3 regions of the Bradyrhizobium sp. SBR1B genome follow, and region 3 is predicted to be linked to each of the others. Evidence: predicted binding sites of a transcription regulator. Region 3 holds the regulator's gene; each other region holds the start of a gene.
The links. The regulator HrcA, encoded in region 3, represses chaperone genes, less so after heat shock. The targets are predictions, from matches to a motif close to GTTAGCACTCNCNNNNNGNGAGTGCTAAC.

Region 1 (7,674 bases), on a different contig from region 3:
CGACTTCACCATCTCCAAGCTGGGCGATGTCAGGCTGTATTTCTTCGAGCCCGCCGACCGCGCCGGCGGGGAGCCGGTCGCCTGCATCTATCCCGATGAGCTCGACACCATTCCCGAACAGCAGTTCTTGCGCGCGAAGCGGCTGACGAACGTTCGCTGCATCACCGACAACGTCCGCATCATCAGGACCATGATCCAGTCGCATCAGGCCGTCGGCGTGTTGCCCGAACACAGCTGCGAAGGCCTGCTCGCCGACCGCAGCCTGCGCGCGACGCTGCTGCCGAGGCGGCGCGACGTCTGGCTGCTGGTGCAGAACCACCTCAAGCGCGATCCGGCGACACGCGTGACGATCGACTGGGTGAGGGCGTGTTTCCAGGACATCGCGCGCCCCTGACGTCACGACGCGCTGTGATCATCGCGTCACAGTGCGCATGGTGCGACGAAAAATCCTGAACTGCCCCCTTGCAACCCGAACGTGCCTCGTCTATTAGCCCGCTCCTTCGCTAGGCCATGTGTCCGGGCTCTCTGAGATCCCGGCTGGCGCGATCCGGTCTCCGGTCTCGTGTTCCGCCGAATGAAGACGCAGGATGTAGCTCATGGAGAGCGCCGGAGTAAAATCCGGAGGCATCGGTTCGATTCCGATTTCTTGTACCAACCAAAGGATAGCTCAGTGGTAGAGCAGATGACGTTTAATCATCGTGACGCGGGTTCGAATCCCGCTCCAGCGCTACGGGTCAGCCTGAAAAACTGACACCTCTGACGAGGACCGGACGCGCGCTTCAGTCGCAGTCCGGCCGTTTTGCCGCAAGGCTTTCCGTCCGAACCTAGACACTGTGAGACCGGCTTTGCGCCGCGGGTAGATACCGCTTGCGTTGATGCCGGGTGGCTCCGCTCGGCCGCGCGACATCCGTCGCGCGATCGCGCGCGTGCGCCCGTCGTCATGCGAGCTCAAGCCTCGGCCCGTCGATCTCTCAGGAAGCGTCGTCCGCGTCCTCAAATCCTTTGCAAACGAAACCTGTTGTCCGGCATCCGGCCGGACGCAAAACGATGGAGGCGTGCCATGACTTCGAACAAGGGCTGGCATTTGCTGATGCTGAACGTGACGGTCAAGGATGGCGAGCGGGCGTTGCTGACGCGCAACGGGCAGCTCGTGCGCGTGCTCGCGCCCGGCAGGCACCGTCTGTTCGATCCCCTGCACGAGCTCAAGGCCGAGGTGCTCGATGTGGTCCGCAGCGAATTCTCTGCGGATCGCTACGCGGTGCTGAAGGCCGCACGGCCTGATCTGGCCGCCGAGCTGTTCGAGGCGGTCGAGACCAAGGCGGACGAGATCGCCATCGTCAGCCTCGACGGCCGGCCCGTGCATCTAATGACGCCCTGGCAGGTGCGCGTCTACTGGAAGGTCGCAACGAGCGTCGATGTCGAGCGCATCGATGTGTCCAGCGATGTCAGGGTTGGCGCGCGCCATCTGGCCATGATCGAGCGTAACCGCTCGGCCGTCACGTCGGAGACGGTGGTCGAGAACCACGAGGCGGGCCTGCTCTACGTCGAGGGCCGGCTCGTGGAGCGGCTCGTGCCCGGCCGGCACGCCTTCTGGACCGTCGGCCGCAAGATCGAGGTGAAGCGCCTCGACCTGCGGCCCCAGGCGGTCGAGATCACCGCGCAGGAGATGCTGACCAAGGACCGCATCGCGCTGCGGGTGACGCTGACGGCGTTCCGTAAGGTGGTCGATCCCGAGCGGACGGTTGCGACCGTGCCCGACGTGGATGCGTGGCTGTACCGCCTGGTGCAGTTCGCGATCCGCGAAGCGGTCGCGGGCCGGACGCTGGACGAGGTGCTGTCCGCGAAGGCGGCACTGGATGCGGAGCTGCGCGACTATGTGCGCGCACGCGTCGCGGACTCTGGCGTGGAGGTCACCGAGCTCGGCGTCAAGGATGTGATCCTGCCCGGCGAGATCCGGGAGCTGGTGAACAAGGTGGTGGAGGCGGAGCGGGTCGCCAAGGCGAACCTGATCCGCCGCCAGGAGGAGACCGCGGCGACGCGTTCGCTTCTGAACACCGCCCGCCTGATGGAGGAGAACCCCCTGCTGCTGCGGCTCAAGGAGCTGGAGTCGCTGGAGCGGCTGGTCGAGAAGGTCGGCCGCATCGATCTCCACGCCGGCAACGGCGAGGGCCTCGATGCTCTCCTGACCCGGCTCGTGCGCCTCAAGGCGCCTGAGAGTGCATGAAACGAAGGGCCGCCCACGGGCGGCCTTTCATATATCCGTCGTCGTCGCTTGCAATGAACGCGGAGTCGCGTCTGTGCGACCAAAATCACGGAAGTGGGATTGCACGCGCGCGAAGGTTGCGTAATCTCGCGATGACTATGGGTTTGATCAGGGCAGGCGCATGACGATTCTTCAGGACACCATCCGGCCGCCGACGGCGCGATCGCGGGAGTGGAAGGTGATCATCATCCTGATCCTGCTGGTCCCGGTGCTGTGGTCCCCGCTGATCCTGTTTCGCTTCGTCCTCTATCAGCCGTTCAGCATCCCCTCCAATTCGATGGCGCCGACGTTGATGGTCGGTGACTACGTCTTCGCCGCGAAATATGCCTATGGCTACGGCCGCTACTCCTTTCCCTTCGCGCCATCCTGGATCTCGGGCCGCGTCTTCGCCGCCGACCCGGAATACGGCGACATCGTCGTGTTTCGTACGCCGAAGGATACCTCGGCCGACTACGTCAAACGCGTGGTCGGGCTGCCCGGCGACCGCATCCAGATGCGGCAGGGCCAGCTCATCCTCAACGACCGGCCAGTGACGCGCGTCGCGCTCGAGGACGGGCTCGCCGACAACGCCTGCGGTGGGGATGGCGGCGTCAGGGTCAAGCGTTGGCGCGAGACGCTGCCGAGCGGCGCGTCCTATGTCACCAACGACTGCCTCGACAACGCATTCCTCGACAACACCAACGTCTTCACGGTGCCGCCGGGCCATTTCTTCGTGCTCGGCGACAACCGCGACAATTCCACCGACAGCCGCATGATGTCGGCGTTCGGTTTCGTGCCGATGGACAATCTCGTCGGCAAGTTGACGCGGATCTTCTGGTCGCTCGACGAAGATGGCGAGCCGCGCATGGAGCGGTTGGGGAAGGTGGAGTGAGGCTCGGAATGACGGAGGTTCGTAGCCCGGATGGAGCACAAGCGTAATCCGGGAAGGCTGCCTGCGTCGCACGAGATGTCCGGGATTGCGCTTCGCTCCATCCGGCTACGAGCCGCCGTTCCGCGAGAACGTCGTCCCAAACAAAAACCCCGGCATCGCTGCCGGGGTTTCGTAGTTCTTAAGAGGTGGTTGGACTTTAGAAGTCCATGCCGCCCATGCCGCCGCCCGGGGGCATCGCGGGGCCGGCGCCGCCCTTCTTGGGCAGCTCGGCGACCATGGCTTCCGTGGTGATCAGGAGCGCGGCCACCGAGGCAGCGTTCTGGATCGCGGTACGGACCACCTTGGTCGGGTCGATGATGCCCTTCTTGACGAGGTCGGCATATTCGCCGGTCTGGGAGTCGAAGCCGTAATTGTAGGCCTTGTTCTCCAGGATCTTGCCGACGATCACCGAGCCGTCTTCACCGGCGTTGATCGCGATCTGGCGGGCGGGAGCCGACAGCGCCTTGCGCACGATCTCGACGCCGGTCTTCTGGTCGTCGTTCTTGGTGCGCAGGCCCTTGAGCTGCTCGGAGGCACGGAGCAGGGCGACGCCGCCGCCCGGGACGATGCCTTCTTCCACAGCCGCGCGGGTCGCATGCATCGCGTCATCAACGCGATCCTTGCGCTCCTTCACCTCGACCTCGGTCGCGCCGCCGACGCGGATCACCGCGACGCCGCCCGCGAGCTTGGCGAGACGCTCTTGGAGCTTCTCACGGTCGTAGTCCGAGGTGGTCTCCTCGATCTGCGCCTTGATCTGGGCCACGCGCGCCTCGATGTCGGCCTTCTTGCCGGCGCCGTTGACGATCGTGGTGTTCTCCTTGTCGATCATCACCTTCTTGGCGCGACCGAGCATGTTGAGCGTGACGTTCTCGAGCTTGATGCCGAGATCTTCCGAGATCGCCTGGCCGCCGGTCAGGATCGCGATGTCCTGCAGCATGGCCTTGCGGCGATCGCCGAAGCCCGGAGCCTTGACGGCCGCGACCTTCAGGCCGCCGCGCAGGCGGTTCACGACCAGGGTCGCGAGCGCTTCGCCTTCGACGTCCTCGGCGACGATGACCAGCGGCTTGCCGGTCTGCACCACGGCCTCGAGCAGCGGCAGCAGCTCGTTCAGCGAGGAGAGCTTCTTCTCGTTGATGAGGATGTAGGCGTCGTCCATCTCAACGCGCATCTTGTCGGCGTTGGTGACGAAGTAGGGCGAGATGTAGCCGCGGTCGAACTGCATACCCTCGACGACGTCGAGCTCGGTCTCGAGCGACTTGGCTTCCTCGACGGTGATGACACCCTCGTTGCCGACCTTCTTCATGGCGTCGGAGAGAAACTTGCCGATCTCCTGGTCGCCGTTCGCCGAGATGGTGCCGACCTGGGCGATCTCGTCGTTCGAGGTGACCTTCTTGGAGTTCTTCTGGAGGTCCGCAACCACGGCTTCGACCGCGAGGTCGATACCGCGCTTCAGGTCCATCGGGTTCATGCCGGCGGCAACCGACTTGGCGCCTTCCTTCACGATCGCCTGGGCCAGCACGGTGGCGGTGGTGGTGCCGTCGCCGGCCGCGTCAGCGGACTTGGAGGCGACTTCGCGCACCATCTGCGCGCCCATGTTCTCGAACTTGTCCTCGAGCTCGATCTCCTTGGCGACGGTGACGCCGTCCTTGGTGATGCGGGGAGCGCCGAACGACTTGTCGAGCACGACGTTGCGGCCCTTCGGGCCGAGCGTGACCTTCACCGCGTTGGCGAGAACGTCGACGCCGCGCAGCATCTTGTCGCGCGCTTCAACCGAGAATTTGACTTCTTTGGCTGCCATCTGGAATTTTCCTTGGATAATGTTTGACTGGAGGGAAAGAGAGGCTCTTAGGCCGCCTTCTTCTTGGAAGCGGGGACGTCGAGAACGCCCATGATGTCGCTTTCCTTCATGATCAGCAGGTCTTGGCTGTCGATCTTGACTTCAGTGCCGGACCACTTGCCGAACAGCACGCGGTCGCCGACCTTCAGGTCGATCGGGATCAGCTTGCCGGCTTCGTCGCGGCCACCGGGGCCGACGGCGACGACTTCGCCCTGCGAGGGCTTTTCCTTGGCCGTGTCGGGAATGATGATGCCGCCAGCGGTCTTCTCTTCTGCGTCGATGCGCTTGACCACGACGCGGTCGTGAAGCGGACGGAATTTCATGCAGTCCTCCTAAGCATTTGCTCAGATTGATGTTTCAAGGGATGTTAGCAGTCGATGCCCGCGAGTGCTAGCACGAGCGAAGCTGAAATAGGACAGGAATTTTGTGGGAGCAAGGGCTTCTAGCAGAAAAATCAGCACCCGGAAGCGCGGACTGCCAGAATCTCTTTTCCATCGTTAACCGAGGCCGGGCCCGTATTAGCACGGTGCCGCCTCTGCTGCTAACGCATTGAATTTCAACAGCTTGTTAAACTTTTGGGCTTGAGATGGGTTGTCAGTTTGCGTCACATTTCTCTCATGTGAGCGCATCAGTACCGGGTGGCTCGTCAGGCGCACACCGACCAGGCCGCCCCTTGAATGCGCTCCTGCAAAGGAGGTTGGCATGGGCGTACGGAGTGGGGGCGTTTCCGAGGACTTCCGGAAACAGCTTCTAGGTTACGGGCTGACGACGGCGCAAATCCTCTACCGGATGCCGGATCATCCCTCGCTGCTCCAGACCTACGTCTGGCAGAACTACGACATGTTTCCGAAATTCCCGGCGCTGAAGGATTTCCTGGCCTTCTGGCAGGAAAAGCTCGACGGTCCCCTCCATTCGGTCACCGTCGCGCACTCCAAGCTGATCAAGCCGGCGGAGCTGCGCGCCGTGGATGGCGTGTTCCGGCTGCATTGAGGCGAACATCGGTCTCGTAGGGTGGGCAAAGGCGCTTAAGCGCCGTGCCCACCATCCATGATCGCGCACGGAAGGTGGGCATGCTTCCGCCTTCGCTCTTCGAGCTACGGCGGACAAGTCGCTTTGCCTACCCTACGATATCTCCGTTGCAGCTGCGCCGGGCGAACGCGCTATTCCCGTGATCACCTGAGGGGCGATCAGGCGCCCTCGCTGCAATAGCGTCTCCACATCGCGCGATAGGCCTCGTCTACCGCTCGCCCGTATGAGACGGGGTTGCTGGCGGCTGCGGCCCGGATCTTGTCGGGCAGCTCGCGGCGCAACCTGTCGAGCTCGCCAATTTGCGAACCTCGGCTCGTTGCGATTTCGATATACGTCTCATGGCTGTCCGTGACCCAGTCCGGCAAGCCAAGTGCGGTGAGGATGGAGCCGGCAGCACGGCTGGGCAGGCTGTTGCCGAGCTTCGCCACCACCGGCACGCCCATCTGCAAGGCTTCCCATGTGCTGACGCCGCCATTCTGCGGGAACGGGTCGAGGCAGATATCGACGCGATTGAACGATGCCAGATGTTCGCTTCGCAAGGTGGCGCCGAGCAGATCGACGCGTTCGGCCGGCAATCCGCAAGCCTCGAACCGCGCCAGCAAATTTTCGCGGACCAGCTGGTCATCCAGCGCAACATCCTTGATCAGCAGTCGCGACCCCGGCACCCGCTCGAGAATCCTGGACCAGACCTGCGCTGCCTCGTCCGAAATCTTGCTGATGCGGTTGAAGACGCCGAAGGTGACGAAGCCGTTCGAGATCGCCGGCGTTGGTGCCCGCGGAATCTCGGTCGGCAGCGAGGCCAGCGTCACGAAGCACGGCAGGTCGACGACGGTCTCCGCAAACAGATGCCGAACCTCGAAAGGAATCGCGACCGGGTCCGAGAACAGATAATCGATCGTCGGCAGCCCGGTGCCGGTGCCGTGACCCCAGCCGTGCACCTGGATCGGTGCAGGCTTGCGCGCGAACACGCCGAGGCGGTTGCCTCTGGTGTGGCCGGACAGATCGATCAGGATGTCGACGCCGTCGGCGCGGATCTCGGCGGCGAGGCGATCTTCGGTCCATTGCGAGGCGTCGCGCCAGCAATCAGCGATCCCCTGAAATTCGCCGGTCGTCGCATCCACTTTCGACGAACAGGCGTAGCACACGACCTCGAACTGTGCCCGGTCATGGTGTTGGAGCACCGGCTTGAAAATCAACGCAGCCGAATGCGCGTTGAAATCCGACGAGACATAGCCGAGCACCAGACGGCGGTCCGGATCGCGGCTGTTGTCATGCGGGCTCCCCGCGCCTGAAGCGATTTTCGCGCCGACACGCTCCCACCACACCTGACGCGCCTGCTGATGCCGTTCAACGGTGGCGTCCCCCGCAAAATCGAGCGTGAATATCTTGTTGGAGATCGCGCTCTGCAGGTCGGGCTGGATGTCGAGGGCTCTGTCGAAACTGGCGAGGGCCTCATTGACCCGGCCAAGTCCGGCGAGGCAAAGACCCAGCACCAGGTGAGCTTGAACGGAATCGGGATCGATCGCGAGCGCCTGCTGGCAGTCGTGGGATGCGTGGGCAATTTGCTGGATCTGGAGCAGGACACTGGCCCGCGCGAGCCACCCATTCGCGTCGTCGGGTGCCAGCGCAATTGCC
Region 2 (7,674 bases), on a different contig from region 3:
GCAGACGTCGAGCACGGCCGCCGTCACCGTCTTGCCCTGGCGCGTCTCCTTCAGGATCACGTCCGCATTGCCGTCCATCAGCCCGTCGATCGAGGTGAAATAGCGCGTCTCCGGACCGCCGGGCATCGTGGCCTTCGGCGACAGCTTCATCTGGGCGGAGGCGGGATGCGGAGAAGCTGCAAGCAGAGCCGCCAAAACGGCTGTCGAACAAACCAGAAGCGCACGCATCGATGAAATCCTCGCGCAACGGGCATGATCCGGAAAGGTGTGAAGCGGTTTTCCGAGAGGATCATGCCCAAACAATTCGAATCGGCGCGTCACCGTAGTGGGTTTTGGCCGACGGTTGAATCGGAAAGCGGAGGGGCAGGGTCGGCAAAAAAGAAGGCCGCCCGGAGGCGGCCTTCGCAACACTGTAACGGAACGGAGGCTTAGAAGCCTCCCATGCCGCCGCCGGCGGGCATCGCGGGCGGGGCTTCCTTCTTCGGCGTTTCGGCGACCATGGCCTCGGTGGTGACCAGCAGGCCGGCCACGGAGGAGGCGTCCTGGAGCGCGGTGCGCACCACCTTGGCGGGATCGATGATGCCCTTCTCGACCATGTCGACATAGTCCTCGTTCTGGGCGTCGAAGCCGAAGGTCTCGGACTTGTTCTCCAGGATCTTGCCGACGACGATCGAGCCTTCCACGCCCGCGTTCTCGGAGATCTGGCGGATCGGGGCCTCCAGCGCCTTCAGCACGATGTTGATGCCGGCCTGGACGTCGGCATTGGCGTTGGTGAGACGACCCACCGCCTTCTTGGCGCGGAGCAGCGCGACGCCGCCGCCGGGGACGATGCCTTCCTGCACCGCGGCGCGGGTGGCGTTGAGGGCGTCCTCGACGCGGTCCTTCTTCTCCTTGACCTCGATCTCGGTGGCGCCGCCGACGCGGATCACCGCGACGCCGCCGGCCAGCTTGGCGAGGCGCTCCTGGAGCTTCTCACGGTCGTAGTCCGAGGTGGTCTCCTCGATCTGCGCCTTGATCTGGCCGACACGGGCCTCGATGTCCGGCTTCTTGCCGGCGCCCTTGACGATCGTGGTGTTCTCCTTGTCGATCACGACCTTGCCGGCGCGGCCCAGCATCTTCACCGTGACGTTTTCAAGCTTCATGCCGAGGTCTTCGGAAATGAGCTGGCCGCCGGTGAGGATGGCGAGGTCCTCGAGCATGGCCTTGCGGCGATCGCCGAAGCCCGGCGCCTTGACGGCGGCGACCTTGAGGCCGCCACGGAGGCGGTTGACGACCAGGGTGGCCAGCGCCTCGCCCTCGACGTCCTCGGCGATGATGACGAGCGGCTTGCCCGACTGCACCACGGCTTCCAGCACCGGAAGCATGGCCTGCAGGCCCGAGAGCTTCTTCTCGTGCAGGAGGATGTAGGCATCCTCGAGCTCGGCGGTCATCTTCTCGGGGTTGGTGACGAAGTAGGGGCTGAGATAGCCGCGGTCGAACTTCATGCCCTCGACGATGTCGACTTCGGTGTCGAGCGACTTGTTCTCTTCGACGGTGATGACGCCTTCGTTGCCGACCTTCTGCATCGCCTGGGCGATCATCTTGCCGATGGCGGCATCGCCGTTGGCCGAGATGGTGCCGACCTGGGCGACCTCGGAGGAGGCGGCGACCGGCTTGGCGCGCTTCTCGATGTCCTTGATGACCGCAGCAACCGCGCTGTCGATGCCGCGCTTGAGGTCCATCGGGTTCATGCCGGCGGCAACGGCCTTGGCGCCTTCGCGCACGATGGCCTGGGCCAGCACGGTGGCAGTGGTGGTGCCGTCACCGGCGAGGTCGTTGGTCTTGGAGGCGACCTCACGCACCATCTGGGCGCCCATGTTCTCGAACTTGTCCTCGAGCTCGATCTCCTTGGCGACGGTGACGCCGTCCTTGGTGATGCGGGGTGCGCCGAAGCTCTTCTCGATGACGACGTTGCGGCCCTTCGGGCCGAGCGTCACCTTGACGGCGTTGGCAAGAACGTCGACGCCGCGCAGCATGCGATCGCGCGCGTCTCCGGAAAACTTGACGTCTTTGGCAGCCATTTTAGCAATCCCTCGTGTGTGGTGATGTGTCTGCCGCTCGCCCGTCGCATCAATCCCGGATTCGTGGACCGAACCCGGCGGAATGATGGATGCCCGGATCGCCTGGATCCGGGCATGACATTCAGCGGCTGTTCAGGCGGATGGCCTTAGGCCAGTACGCCCATGATGTCCGACTCCTTCATGATCAGGAGCTCTTCGTTGTCGATCTTGACCTCGGTGCCCGACCATTTGCCGAACAGCACGCGGTCGCCGACCTTGAGGTCGATCGGGGTCAGCTTGCCGGTCTCGTCACGGCCGCCGGGGCCGACGGCGACGACCTCGCCCTGGGACGGCTTTTCCTTGGCGCTGTCCGGAATGATGATGCCGCCCTTGGTCTTTTCCTCGGCGTCGATACGTTTGACCACGACACGGTCATGCAGCGGACGAAATTTGGATTTAGCCATGACGTTTCCCTTTGGAGGCTCGCTTCGGAAGTAGTGAAGTGGGTGGGGCGGCGCTTCCGTCCGCCCCCTATCCCGAGGATCGAACGGCGTGCTTAGCAATCGGGCTTTCCGAGTGCTAATAGTGGGCCCGGAAATATGGCTTGGCCGCGATCCTGTCAAGCAAAGGTGGTTAAGCGATTGGTGAGGCGGATATAGGATGGTGGCACTGGAAACTTGTTCGGGGCGCCGACGTATTAAAGGACGTCATTGCTCCGGCAGCGGTTTTGCGCTTGGCTGCAGGAGGGGTGCGGCCATGGTCTTGTTCGGGGGAATGCCATGATCAGTTCAGCTCACGCGCGCACGGTTGCCAATCTGGCCGCCGCCTCTTGTCTGGCGCTGCTGCTGGGCGCCTGCGGCGGCGGCATGAGCCTGCCGTCCTTCTCGTCGTCCTCGCCGCCGCCCGAAGCCGAGCCGGGCGTCGCGCCCGAAATGCCTGCGACCATTCGCGCCGACGAGATCGTCGGACGCTGGGGCCTCGCCTCGTTCCAGAACCCGGCCGACCGCGCCCGCACCGAGGCTGCCGCCCGGGCCCAGTGCAAAAATCCCTACGTGATCACCGCCGGCTCCTCCGGCGGCGTGATCATGCATCTGGCCGACCAGGCGACGCCGCAGGAGCTGCGGCTGAAGGGCTCGCCGAGCGGCAAGAACTACATCGGACCGGCCGGTCCGACCCCCGGCGAGCAGGACCGCGAAATCATCTCCTTCGACGGCCGCGTTCTGATCACCCGCTTCATCGACAAGGACGCCGCCACCCGCTACGGCAACATGGTCTACGTCCGCTGCGCGCCGCGGGCGTAGCTTCTCGCCTACGTCATGCTCCGCGACAGCGGGGCATCCAGTACGCCGCGGCTTCTCGGTTCAATCACTGCTGCCTCTGGAATACTGGATCGTCCGGTCAAGCCGGACGATGACAGCGGAGAGGATGGTCCCAAAAAGCAAAAACGCCGGCCAAAGGCCGGCGTTTTGTTTTTCTCTATCTGGCGTCCGCTCAGTCGAACAGCGCGTCGATGTCGTCCTGCGAGGCGTGGCCGACGTCGCCGGCGAGCTTGGGGCCGTTGAGAAGCTTGTCGTCCTCGCTGCGATTGTCGACCGGCGGCACGACGTGCGACTTGATCGCGTCGACGCCGCCCCAGATCTCCATCATCGCATTGATGTGCTGCTCGATGAACTTCATCGTGGTCATGACCTTGCTGATGCGCTGGCCGGTCAGGTCCTGGAAGTTGCAGGCCTCGAAGATCGAGATGACGCGTTCCTGGATGTCGTCGGCGAGCCGCTTCTGCTGGTCGATCGAGTCCACCTTGGACATTGCGCTGGCGGCCTGGTCGATCGATTCCGCGGCTTCGAGGATCTGCTGGGTCGCCTGCTCGGTGCCGCCGACCACCGCGCCGAGCTCGCCATTGACCTTGGCCATTTCGCCGCCGTCAAAGCTCTTGCCGTGCAGCGTCGCGATTTCGCGCTTGGTGCGGTCGATGGCGTCATGGATGAGGTCGAGCTCGACCTTCAGCTTTTCGCACTGCTCGATCTGGGCCCGATAGGTTTCGAGCATGGTACGAGCCTCGGAGAGCTCGTGGGCGGTGGAGGCGTCGATCGCCGCCATGGCTGCGCTGCCGGACAAGGGCAAGGGCGCAGCGCCTTTCGCCATCTGTGCACGGATCGCACGTAGCTCGGCCATGATCTCGCTATGCATCGGGATTGCCTCTTCGGTTACGTCCAAAATCGGCATCTCGCCACCAGCGATATCCTCGACGCGAAAACGTTTGCGGTGAACAGCCATCAGGATACTCCCCCCCACCTCACTCACGCGTCTTTGTAGGCAGAAGCGATTTAACACGAAGTTCACGGCAGGAACTGTTGTGCGGCTGCGCGCGACGGCGCGCAAAGAAGCGATTAACCATGCGCGCGCGGCGTTCATCGAAAATAAACGCTGATCGCCAAATTGCGCCGCTGCTGACGACGTGGTGAATCCAAATGCCGTTTCTGTTTACCAAACAAAACGGCTTTTGCCTTTTATTGACCACGTCGAGGGGCGCGGACCAGCCATCAGCTCTCCACGGCGCATGTGATCTAGACGAAACAGTACAGAGTACGTCGATGTTCAAGAAAATGTCTGTCGCGCTGCTCGGCAGCGCTTGCACCTTCATTGCCGGCGCAAACAGTGCCAGCGCCTTCGACAATTCGGTGCCGAACGATCCGCCCGCGGTGCTCTACCAGCCGCAGGTGCCGCCGGCGCCGGTGCGCGTCGCCTCCAATGCGAACATGGGCGGCGGCTTCATCGAGTTCCTGTTCGGCGACGGTCCCGGCCGCGGTCCGGCCTACGCGCCCGAGCGGCCGGTCTATCAACAGCAGCCCGGCTATTACGACCAGCGCCGCCTGCCGCCGATGGGCGAGCCGCAGCAGGGTGGATATCAGCAAGGCGCGGTTCAGCAGGAGACGGTCGACCCGCGGCAGCGTCCGTTCGATCCGAGGTTCGAGAAGCAATCTGTTGACTATAGCGGCAAGGAAAGTCCCGGCACCATCGTGGTCGATACCCCGAACAAGTTCCTCTATCTCGTTGAGGGCAATGGCAGGGCGATGCGCTACGGTATTGGCGTCGGGCGTCCCGGCTTCACCTGGTCCGGCGTGAAGGCGATCACGGCCAAGCGCGAATGGCCGGACTGGACGCCGCCGGCCGAAATGCTCGCCCGCCGCCCCGATCTGCCCCGGCACATGGAAGGCGGCCCGGAGAACCCGCTCGGCGCCCGCGCGATGTATCTGGGCTCGACGCTGTACCGCATCCACGGCTCCAACGAGCCCTGGACCATCGGCACCAACGTCTCCTCCGGCTGCATCCGCATGCGCAACGAAGATGTCATCGACCTCTACGGCCGCGTCAATGTCGGCACCAAGGTCGTGGTGATGTAGCCCGGCGCTCGCTGCGAGCCGTCAACTCCGCGTGTCGCGCCGGCTCGCGACGCGCGGCATCGAAGGCGTTGCGTGCCGCCGGCGTACGTCCTCCGGCTAAGGTCTAGGCTGGCCGACGATGCCCCGTCGAAGCGAGACGAGGGGCAACAGAGCAGCGACGACGCGTTGATGAATGGGAAAGCGATGCGCGAGCGGAGCGCTTCAATCGCCGCGCCGACAGCTCGGCCTTCTTGACGAGCTCGTGCAGTCCCTCCAACTCCGACAACTCGGTGATGAGATGAGTTGTCACGTTGGTCAGGGTGGCGATGCGCTGCTGAAGTGGACTCATTTTTAAAACCCCGACTATAACCAAGAGAGGCAACCACATCGGTGTGTGGCATGAGCAACGTGTTCTTCCAGTTGAACACCCATGTCCGCATTTGGAAATCCGGGAGTCTACGGCTGCGCGTGTCAGATGCCGATTTGATTTGTCATGGTGAATTCAGGCGCCTCGGGTAACGTTCAGCCAGTCCAATGACGCTGCACATTAGTCATACTATATCGAACGTCCCGGCTGCTTGCCGTCGCACAAAAGGCGCTCGGGGCACGCTCTAAAGAAAACGGCCGCCGAGAGGCGGCCGTTGGCATCTTTCGGGCGAATTGCTCACGCGTAATCGCTGCCGCCATCGTCGTCGCCGCCGAAATCGCTGTCGTCGGCCACGTCCATATTGCCGTCGTCGTTGTTGTCGCCGTAGTTCTGGTCGTTGTCGTTACGATCGTTGTTCGCCTGGTCGGAGAAGCTCTGGCGAGACTCGCGGTTCGAGCCGATGTCGTTGAGGCCGGCATCGCGCGCGAGCGAGCCGCCGGACTGATCGCTGCCGCCCCAAGGACTTCCACCAGCGCCGCGGTCGCCGAGGGCATTGGTGTCGCCAAAGGCCTGCTGATGCGATCCGCCCATCATGCCGCGGATGCTCGAGAGCAGCAGCGAGCCACCGACGACGCCGGCGGCAGCTGCCGCCGCGGTGCCGAGGAACGAGCCGCCGCCACCGCCCATCGGCGGTGCGCCATAACCCTGGCCCGGGCCCTGACCTGGACCTTGGCCGTAAGGGGGCTGACCGTAGCCCGGTTGCGTCTGCTGCATCGCTCCGCCGCTGTTCCAGACCGGCCGCGCGTCACGCGGCGGCACGTTCGGAACCGAGCCGCGCGAGGGGCCTCCGCCGAACAAGGTGTCGCGCATGGTGTCGAGGAAGCCGCCGGACTGCGCCTGCTCGGGCCCATGGGCCGCTTCCAGCTCCTGGATGCGGTTATGGGCGCGCTTCAGCGCCTCGTCCTGCAGCAGCGTGGTCTGCACCAGCGCATAGATCGCGCCGGGTGCCTTGCGCAGCCCGTCCGAGATCGCGGCGATCGCGTCGGGATCGCGCGGTGCGTTTTCCAGTTTCGAAAGCCGGTCGAAAAGGTCGTCGACGAGCTGGCGTTCCTGCGGCGTCATGATCAGTCTCCCTCGCGCAAAACAAGCGCGAAGCAGATGTAGGGTTCCATTATGGCCCCAACAGTGCCGGCCGGATTAAATTTCGGTATGCGACAAGCTGCCCCGCGGCTTGCTGTCATCCCAGCGTGGTGCGGCTGTCCGCCAGCAGACGCGCAAAGGCGTCGCCGACCAGATAGGCGTGCTCGCGTTCGCGGACATCGGTCATCGGATCGAGGCCGGCGAGGACATCGTCGACGAAGCCGGGATGGCACATCACGAGGCCGCCATCCGGCAAGCCTTCCAGGAATTGCCGCATCAGCTCGCCAAAATCGGCCGCCCGCGTGAAGTCATAGGCGCCGGCAAAGCCCGGGTTGAAGCTGAGGCCGGCGCTGCCGGCACGGCGGCGGAATTGGGCGCTGAGGATGTCGAGCACGATGGCCTTGGGTGCGGCCAGCCGCTGCCTGAGCGGCAGGTCGCGGCCGCCCTGGCGCACCCAGGCGTTCGGCGCGCCTTCGCTGACCGCATCGACGAAGCCGTCGCGCACCTGCGGATAGAGCTGCACATGCTGATGGCCGTCGACGAAGTCAGGCGCGCGCCCGAACGCTTCGGCAAAGGCGGCGAGCTGCGCCTTCACCTCGTTGCGGAAGAATTCGCGGTCGAGCCGCCGCAAAATGCCCGCGCGCAGCAGCTTCGGAAACGGCATGAACATGTCGCCGTCGAGCGGACGAAAATGCATGGTGAGGGGGCGGAACGGCGCCGACAGCGTCACGTGCAATCCGATCGC
Region 3 (7,674 bases):
TCGGCCAGCTTGCCGGGATTATGGGTGGCGATGACGAGCTTTCCGGTGATTCGGCGGTGCATGGGCCTATTGACTACGCCACAGCCAGTTTCTGCAAGTCCACGAGACGCGCGATGCCTTTTTGCGCCAAGGCGATCAGCTTCAGGAACTCGTCCTGCGTAAAAGGCTCGCGTTCCGCGGTGCCCTGCACCTCGATGATGCGGCCATCGCCGGTCATGACGAAATTGGCGTCGGTCTGGGCTTCCGAATCCTCGGCGTAGTCGAGATCGAGCACCGGCGTGCCGTTGTAGATGCCGCAGGAGATCGCGGCGACGTTGTCGCGCATCACGTTGGCCTTGATCATGTTGCGCGCCTTCATCCAGTTGATGCAATCGGCGAGCGCGACCCAGGCACCGGTGATCGAGGCCGTGCGCGTGCCGCCGTCGGCCTGGAGCACGTCGCAATCGACCGTGATCTGGCGCTCGCCGAGCGCTTCGAGATCGACGATGGTGCGAAGCGAGCGGCCGATCAGGCGCTGGATCTCGACGGTGCGGCCGCTCTGCTTGCCGGCGGAAGCCTCGCGGCGGGTGCGCTCGGAGGTCGCGCGCGGCAGCATGCCGTATTCGGCGGTGACCCAGCCGCGGCCCTGGCCCTTCAGCCACGGCGGCAGGCGATCTTCCAGCGTGGCGGTGACCAGCACATGGGTGTCGCCGAACTTCACCAGGCAGGAGCCTTCCGCATATTTGACCACGCCGCGCTCCAGCGTCACGGGGCGCAATTCGTCGGGCGCACGGCGGCTTGGCCGCATGGGAAATCCTCCAAAACTCGTCGGTATAGGGCTGTTCGCGGTGCTTGTAGGTGGGGTGAGGGTATGCGGCAAGGGGAAAGGACAAGGCTTTTTCACCCTCGGTTTTCCACCCTGCAAACGCGACGCTTGTCAGAACCCTCCTGGATGGACAAATTATGAGCATCTGAGAGGAGTTACCGTCTGTGGCCCATCACGATCCGATCCATCTGATCGCGCCGCGCGCAGGCCTCGCCCAGCTCAACGAGCGTTCTCGCGACATCTTTCGTCAAATTGTCGAAAGTTATCTCGCGACCGGTGAGCCCGTGGGCTCGCGCAATATCTCGCGCCTTATCGCCATGCCGCTGTCGCCGGCCTCGGTCCGCAACGTCATGGCCGATCTGGAACAGCTCGGTCTGATCTACGCCCCGCACACCTCCGCCGGCCGGCTGCCGACGGAACTCGGCCTGCGTTTCTTTGTCGATGCCCTGATGCAGGTCGGCGACCTCAACGAGGCCGAGCGGCAGTCGATCCAGAGCCAGCTCACCTCCGTCGGCCAGGCCCAATCGGTCGAGGCAGCGCTGGACCAGGCGCTGACGCGTCTGTCCGGCCTCACGCGGGCCGCCGCGGTGGTGCTGACGCCGAAATCCAATGCGCGGCTGAAGCACATCGAATTCGTCCGGCTGGAACCCGAGAGGGCGCTGGTGATCCTGGTCGGTGAGGACGGCCAGGTCGAAAACCGCGTGCTGTCGCTACCCCCCGGAGTTCCCTCCTCGGCAATCACCGAAGCCGGCAATTTCCTCAATGCGCGCATCCGTGGCCGCACTCTGGCCGAGGCGCGGCTCGAGCTCGAGACGGCACTTGGACAGGCCCGCGCCGAGCTCGATCAGCTTGCACAGAAGGTGATTTCCGCCGGCATCGCCAGCTGGTCCGGCGGCGAGAACGAGGATCGCCAGCTCATCGTCCGCGGCCACGCCAATCTGCTCGAAGACCTGCACGCGCTGGAGGATCTGGAACGGGTGCGCCTGCTGTTCGACGATCTCGAGACCAAGCGCGGCGTGATCGACCTGCTGGGACGCGCCGAGACCGCCGAGGGCGTGCGCATCTTCATCGGCAGCGAGAACAAGCTGTTTTCGCTGTCGGGATCCTCCACCATCATCTCACCGTATCGGGATGCCGCCGGCCATATCGTCGGCGTTCTGGGCGTGATCGGGCCGACACGGCTGAATTATGCCCGTGTGATCCCGACCGTGGACTACGCCGCCCGCATCGTCAGCCGCCTTTTGGGAGGCTGACCGGCGTTTCCGCCGATCACGGGCGCTTGATTTTCGGCGCTTTAGGCACGATATCCGGGCCAACAATCCCTGGAAACGAGTTCGAGATTAGAGCCGATGACCGAGCAAGACCGGCAACCCGAAGACACGACTGCAGCGACCGGCGAGCCCGTGGTGTCAAAACCCTACATCATGCCCGACGATCCCGAGCCCGGCTCGGTCGAGCTGTTGCAGAAGGAAGCCGCCGAGGCGCGCGACCGCATGTTGCGGACGCTGGCCGAGATGGAGAATCTGCGCAAGCGCACCACCAAGGAGGTCGCTGACGCCCGGCTCTACGGCATCACCGGCTTTGCCCGCGACGTGCTCGACATCGCGGACAATCTCCAGCGCGCGCTCGATGCCGTCCCGGCCGAGGCCCGTGCCGCGGCCGATCCCGGCCTGATCGCGCTGATCGAGGGCGTCGAGCTCACCGAGCGTTCGCTGCTCAACGCGCTGGAAAAGCACGGCGTCAAGAAGCTCGATCCGCAGGGCCAGAAGTTCGACCCGAACTTCCACCAGGCGATGTACGAAGTGCCCGATGCGTCGGTGCCGTCAGGCACCGTGGTGCAGATCATGCAGGCCGGCTACACCATCGGCGAGCGCGTGCTGCGCCCGGCCTTGGTCGGTGTCGCCAAGGGCGGCGCGAAGGCGGCGGCCGCGGCGAACAACAACGAGTCGAGCGGCGCGGCGAATTGAGTTTCAGACCCTCATGGTGAGGAGCCGCGCGTTTGCGCGGCGTCTCGAACCATGAAGGCCAAGATGTAACGGCGGGGCCTTCATCCTTCGAGACGCGCGCGAAGAAGCGCGCTCCTCAGGATGAGGGTCTGACAGTGTCGCGCGTGTCCTACGCGCTCACCGCGATGTCCGCAGACTGAATCCGCTTCACGCCGGCCTTGGCCATATCGGCCCAGGCTTTTGCCAGCGAGCCCTGATTGTCGATGCCGCGGCAGGCGTCTTCCACCACATAGACCTCGAAGCCAGCCTTGCGCGCGTCGAGCGCGGTCCAGGCGACGCAGAAATCCGTCGCGAGCCCTGCGACGAAGACGCGCTTGATCTTGCGCCCCTTGAGATAGCCGGCAAGTCCGGTCGAGGTCTTGCCGTCGGCTTCGAGGAAGGCCGAATAGCTGTCGACGTCCTTGTGAAAGCCCTTGCGGATGATCAGCTCGGCGTGCGGGATCGCAAGGTCCTTCGACAGCGAAGCGCCGTCGGTGCCCTGCACGCAATGGTCGGGCCACAGCACCTGCTTGCCGTAGGGAAGGTCGACGGTCTCGAACGGCTTCTTGCCGGAATGCACCGACGCAAACGAGATGTGGCCCGGCGTGTGCCAGTCCTGCGTCATCACCACGTTGGCAAACGCCTTCGAGATCTTGTTGATGACGGGCACCACCTGCTCGCCTTCCTTCACGGCGAGGCTGCCGCCCGGCAGGAAGCAGTTCTGCACGTCGATCACGAGCAGCGCGGAGGCATCGTCCGGCTTGATCGATGCCGCTGCAAAGAGCGCGTTGGGCGCGAGAGTCACCAGCGCCGTCGTTCCAAGCATTGCCAAGACTTGTCGCCGATCCAGCATCGTTCGCCTCCCTCCAGGATGATCCAACGGAGACGAAGCCTAGTTCCGTTCGTATACGAACAGAAGCCCGAAAATGCGGCCGGTAGTGGCGAGGGGGGCTCTTGCCGCGTGCTCGGTGCAACCTCTCCCGCTTGCGGGGGAGGTCGCGCGAAGGGCCGGGTGGGGGCTCTCTCCACATCGGGAGTGCCCCTATGCGGAAGCACCCTCTCCCCAACCCTCCCCCGCAAGCGGGGGAGGGAGCGCATTTCGTTCGGAGATGTAGCCTAGCCCTTCGGCTGAATCCCGTCGCGCACGGCGCGGAAGCGGGTGAAGGCGGCCAGCCACTGGTCGCGCGGCGCGCTGGCGATGATGCGCAGCGAGGCGCCGCCGCTCGAGAAGCGGATCCACTGCACCACGGTCACCGGGACCTTGTCCTTGCCGCTGACGCCGTCGATCCGGGTCTCGAAGCCCTGCTGGCCGTTGATGCGGATCGGCTCGGACATGGTGACGCGCGATTCACGCACGCCGGGGATCTGCAGCGCCGCCTCCTGGGCGAAGCGGGCGCGGTCGTCGGCGGCTTGCGGCGTGGCGCCGATCAGACCGAGGATCATGAATGGCTTCGACTCATAGCCTGCGCTCTCATTGCCGTCGGCGAGGATGATGCTGCTGCCCGGCGCGAGGGTCCGGATGTCCTTGAATTCGGCGAGATCGGTGATCCTGAACGGCATCAGCGCGATCTGCTCCTCGACCGAGACCTGCTTGCGGGTGACGGTGCTGGCGAACATCTGCCGCACCGCCTCATCCGTGTAGATCTTGGTCGCATTCTCCGGGACCTGCACCGCGACATAGCCGGAGAAGCCGGCGCCCGGCACGATCATCGAATAGCGCTTCACCGGGGTGTCGCCGGCCTTGCCGCTTTCGGTGGTGAAATAGGCGAGGCCCGCCGGCGTCTCGATCTTGTCCTGCTTGACGCCGCCGGCGCCGGCCGGATTGGAATTGAAGGCGCTCACGACCTCGCCATAGGCCGCCGGCGGCAGCTCGGTGATCAACACCTTGACGCTGCCGTCCTCGCTCTCGAAGCCCGGAAAGGTTTTTGCCGTGCTGAGACCGACCAGCGGCACCATGCCGAGGCGCAAGCCGGGCGGAAACACGGCATCGGCGGCGAGGGCCGGAAACGCGGAGGCGATCAGGAGGGCGAGCGCGGCGAGGGGGCGGTTCAGCTTCATGGGCACTCTGATTGGTTCACATTGAGGCCGTTCGATGGTCGGCCACCGGGCCGCATTGTCGCGCGAAGCAGCTGCGGCGGCTGACCGGCCGGTCCGCCTTTTACCGGGTTTGGGCGTGCGGCAACAGGGCGGGCGGACTTGCGGTAGCGGGGGCTTGCTGAAGCCTGAACCTGTTAATAATTCCTCACCCGCAAGGGCGGTTGAGCCCGGATATCATCGTCCAAAACCCAATGTTTTCACGGCAGAAACGTAGCTTCGGTCCTTGCGGGCCCCTCCCCCCCTCCTATATGAGCCTCAATCATCGCAATATCGCGGATGTTTGATCTTAGGGGGTTTCGGTCGGGTGCCTTCTGGGCCCAGCCAACCTGCCGCAAAAACAAGGATATCAGGACCATGGGAAAGGTCATTGGGATCGACCTCGGCACCACGAACTCGTGCGTCGCCGTGATGGATGGCAAGAACGCCAAAGTCATCGAGAATTCCGAAGGCATGCGCACGACGCCTTCGATCGTCGCCGTGACGGACGACGGTGAGCGCCTCGTCGGCCAGCCGGCCAAGCGCCAGGCCGTCACCAATCCCGAGCGCACCTTCTTCGCAGTGAAGCGCCTCATCGGCCGCCGCTACGACGACCCGATGGTCGAGAAGGACAAGAAGCTCGTCCCCTACAAGATCGTGAAGGCTTCCAACGGCGACGCCTGGGTCGAGGCCGACGGCCAGACCTACTCGCCCTCGCAGGTCTCGGCGTTCATCTTGCAGAAGATGAAGGAGACCGCGGAAGCCCATCTCGGCCAGAAAGTCGATCAGGCCGTCATCACCGTTCCCGCCTACTTCAACGACGCCCAGCGCCAGGCGACCAAGGACGCCGGCAAGATCGCGGGCCTCGAAGTGCTGCGCATCATCAACGAGCCGACCGCGGCCGCGCTCGCCTATGGCCTCGACAAGACCAAGACCGGCACGATCGCCGTGTACGATCTCGGTGGCGGCACGTTCGATATTTCGATCCTCGAGATCGGCGACGGCGTGTTCGAGGTGAAGTCGACCAACGGCGACACCTTCCTCGGCGGCGAAGACTTCGACATGCGCCTGGTCGGCTATCTCGCCGACGAATTCCAGAAGGAGCAGGGCATCAACCTGCGCAACGACAAGCTCGCCTTGCAGCGCCTGAAGGAAGCCGCTGAAAAGGCCAAGATCGAGCTGTCCTCGACGACGCAGACCGAGATCAACCTGCCGTTTATCACCGCGGACCAGACCGGCCCGAAGCATCTGACGATGAAGCTCACCCGCGCCAAGTTCGAAGCGCTGGTCGACGACCTCGTCCAGAAGACCGTCGAGCCCTGCCGCAAGGCGCTGAAGGACGCCGGCGTCACCGCCGGTGAGATCGGCGAAGTGGTTCTGGTCGGCGGCATGTCGCGCATGCCGAAGGTCCAGGAAGTCGTGAAGCAGCTGTTCGGCAAGGAGCCGCACAAGGGCGTCAACCCGGACGAAGTCGTGGCGATCGGCGCTGCGATCCAGGCCGGCGTGCTCCAGGGCGACGTCAAGGACGTGCTGCTGCTCGACGTCACCCCGCTGTCGCTGGGCATCGAGACGCTGGGCGGTGTGTTCACCCGCATCATCGACCGCAACACCACGATCCCGACCAAGAAGAGCCAGGTGTTCTCGACCGCCGAGGACAACCAGAACGCGGTCACCATCCGCGTCTTCCAGGGCGAGCGTGAAATGGCGGCCGACAACAAGATGCTCGGCCAGTTCGACCTGATGGGCATTCCGCCGGCTCCGCGCGGCATGCCGCAGATCGAGGTGACCTTCGACATCGACGCCAACGGCATCGTCAACGTCTCGGCCAAGGACAAGGCCACCGGCAAGGAGCAGCAGATCCGCATCCAGGCCTCCGGCGGCCTGTCGGAAGCCGACATCGAGAAGATGGTCAAGGACGCCGAGGCCAATGCCGAGGCCGACAAGAAGCGCCGCGAGGCCGTCACCGCCAAGAACGAGGCGGATGGTCTGGTGCATTCGACCGAGAAGGCTTTGGCCGAGCACGGTTCGAAGGTCGGCGAGACCGAGCGCCGCGCCATCGAGGATGCCGTCGGCGACCTCAAGGAAGCGCTGAAGGGCGACGATGCCGAGGCGATCAAGGCCAAGACCCAGACGCTGGCCCAGGCTTCGATGAAGCTCGGCGAGGCCATGTACAAGCAGCAGGCCGAGGCCGACGCCAAGAAGGACGCGGCCAAGGACGACGTCGTCGACGCGGAATTCACCGAAGTCGACGACGACAAGAACAACAAGAAGTCCGCCTGAACCCCAAGAGGGTCATGATGCGGACGGCTTGGACCCCACACGCTCTACCGGCCTCCTCCTTCGCGGGGGAGGCCGCCGTGTCGGGACGGACGGGCGGGTCGCCCGTTACGATCGATCAATTCCCAGCCGTTATGCTGAACGCCGCCACGCCGCCCTCTGCCGCCAAGCAGAAGGCTGCCTATATCGTCGTGTGGCGACGTCGTTTCGCTCCGACTTGAATCGCGATTGGATAGACCGAGTCCCACATGTCCACGTCCACCAAGCGCTGCTATTACGAAACCCTCGAAGTCGAGCGCGATGCCGACGAATCCGTCTTGAAATCGTCGTTCCGCAAGCTGGCGATGAAGTTCCATCCGGACCGCAATCCCGGGGACGACACCAGCGAAGTCAAGTTCAAGGAAATCAACGAGGCCTACGAGGTCCTCAAGGACAAGGACAAGCGCGCCGCCTATGACCGTTACGGCCATGCCGCCTTCGAGCAGGGCGGCGGCGGCGCCGGCTTCGGTGCGGGCTTTGCCTCTTCCTTCTCCG

Region 1: GGD61_RS02120 (co-chaperone GroES) is a predicted target of HrcA. The motif match lies at 5,377-5,405, and genes of this name have one in related genera.
Region 2: groES (co-chaperone GroES) is a predicted target of HrcA. The motif match lies at 2,595-2,623, and genes of this name have one in related genera.

Annotation. Positions count from the first base shown of each region.
Region 1 is NZ_JACIHC010000001.1:406,062-413,735, reverse strand. It holds gene GGD61_RS02150 (LysR family transcriptional regulator) at 1-394, shown strand, start outside; tRNA gene GGD61_RS02145 (tRNA-Leu) at 583-654, shown strand; tRNA gene GGD61_RS02140 (tRNA-Lys) at 662-727, shown strand; gene GGD61_RS02135 (slipin family protein) at 1,061-2,224, shown strand; gene lepB (signal peptidase I) at 2,385-3,134, shown strand; gene groL (chaperonin GroEL) at 3,331-4,971, opposite strand; gene GGD61_RS02120 (co-chaperone GroES) at 5,019-5,333, opposite strand; gene GGD61_RS02115 (usg protein) at 5,713-6,000, shown strand; gene GGD61_RS02110 (tetratricopeptide repeat protein) at 6,198-7,674, opposite strand, start outside.
Region 2 is NZ_JACIHC010000002.1:344,936-352,609, reverse strand. It holds gene GGD61_RS06365 (hypothetical protein) at 1-228, opposite strand, end outside; gene groL (chaperonin GroEL) at 429-2,060, opposite strand; gene groES (co-chaperone GroES) at 2,207-2,503, opposite strand; gene GGD61_RS06350 (hypothetical protein) at 2,819-3,340, shown strand; gene GGD61_RS06345 (protein phosphatase CheZ) at 3,531-4,316, opposite strand; gene GGD61_RS06340 (L,D-transpeptidase) at 4,634-5,443, shown strand; gene GGD61_RS06335 (DUF2076 domain-containing protein) at 6,087-6,911, opposite strand; gene GGD61_RS06330 (ChbG/HpnK family deacetylase) at 7,027-7,674, opposite strand, start outside.
Region 3 is NZ_JACIHC010000007.1:108,211-115,884, reverse strand. It holds gene rdgB (RdgB/HAM1 family non-canonical purine NTP pyrophosphatase) at 1-62, opposite strand, end outside; gene rph (ribonuclease PH) at 74-787, opposite strand; gene hrcA (heat-inducible transcriptional repressor HrcA) at 970-2,058, shown strand; gene grpE (nucleotide exchange factor GrpE) at 2,155-2,772, shown strand; gene pncA (bifunctional nicotinamidase/pyrazinamidase) at 2,921-3,643, opposite strand; gene GGD61_RS19775 (hypothetical protein) at 3,907-4,848, opposite strand; gene dnaK (molecular chaperone DnaK) at 5,242-7,143, shown strand; gene dnaJ (molecular chaperone DnaJ) at 7,389-7,674, shown strand, end outside.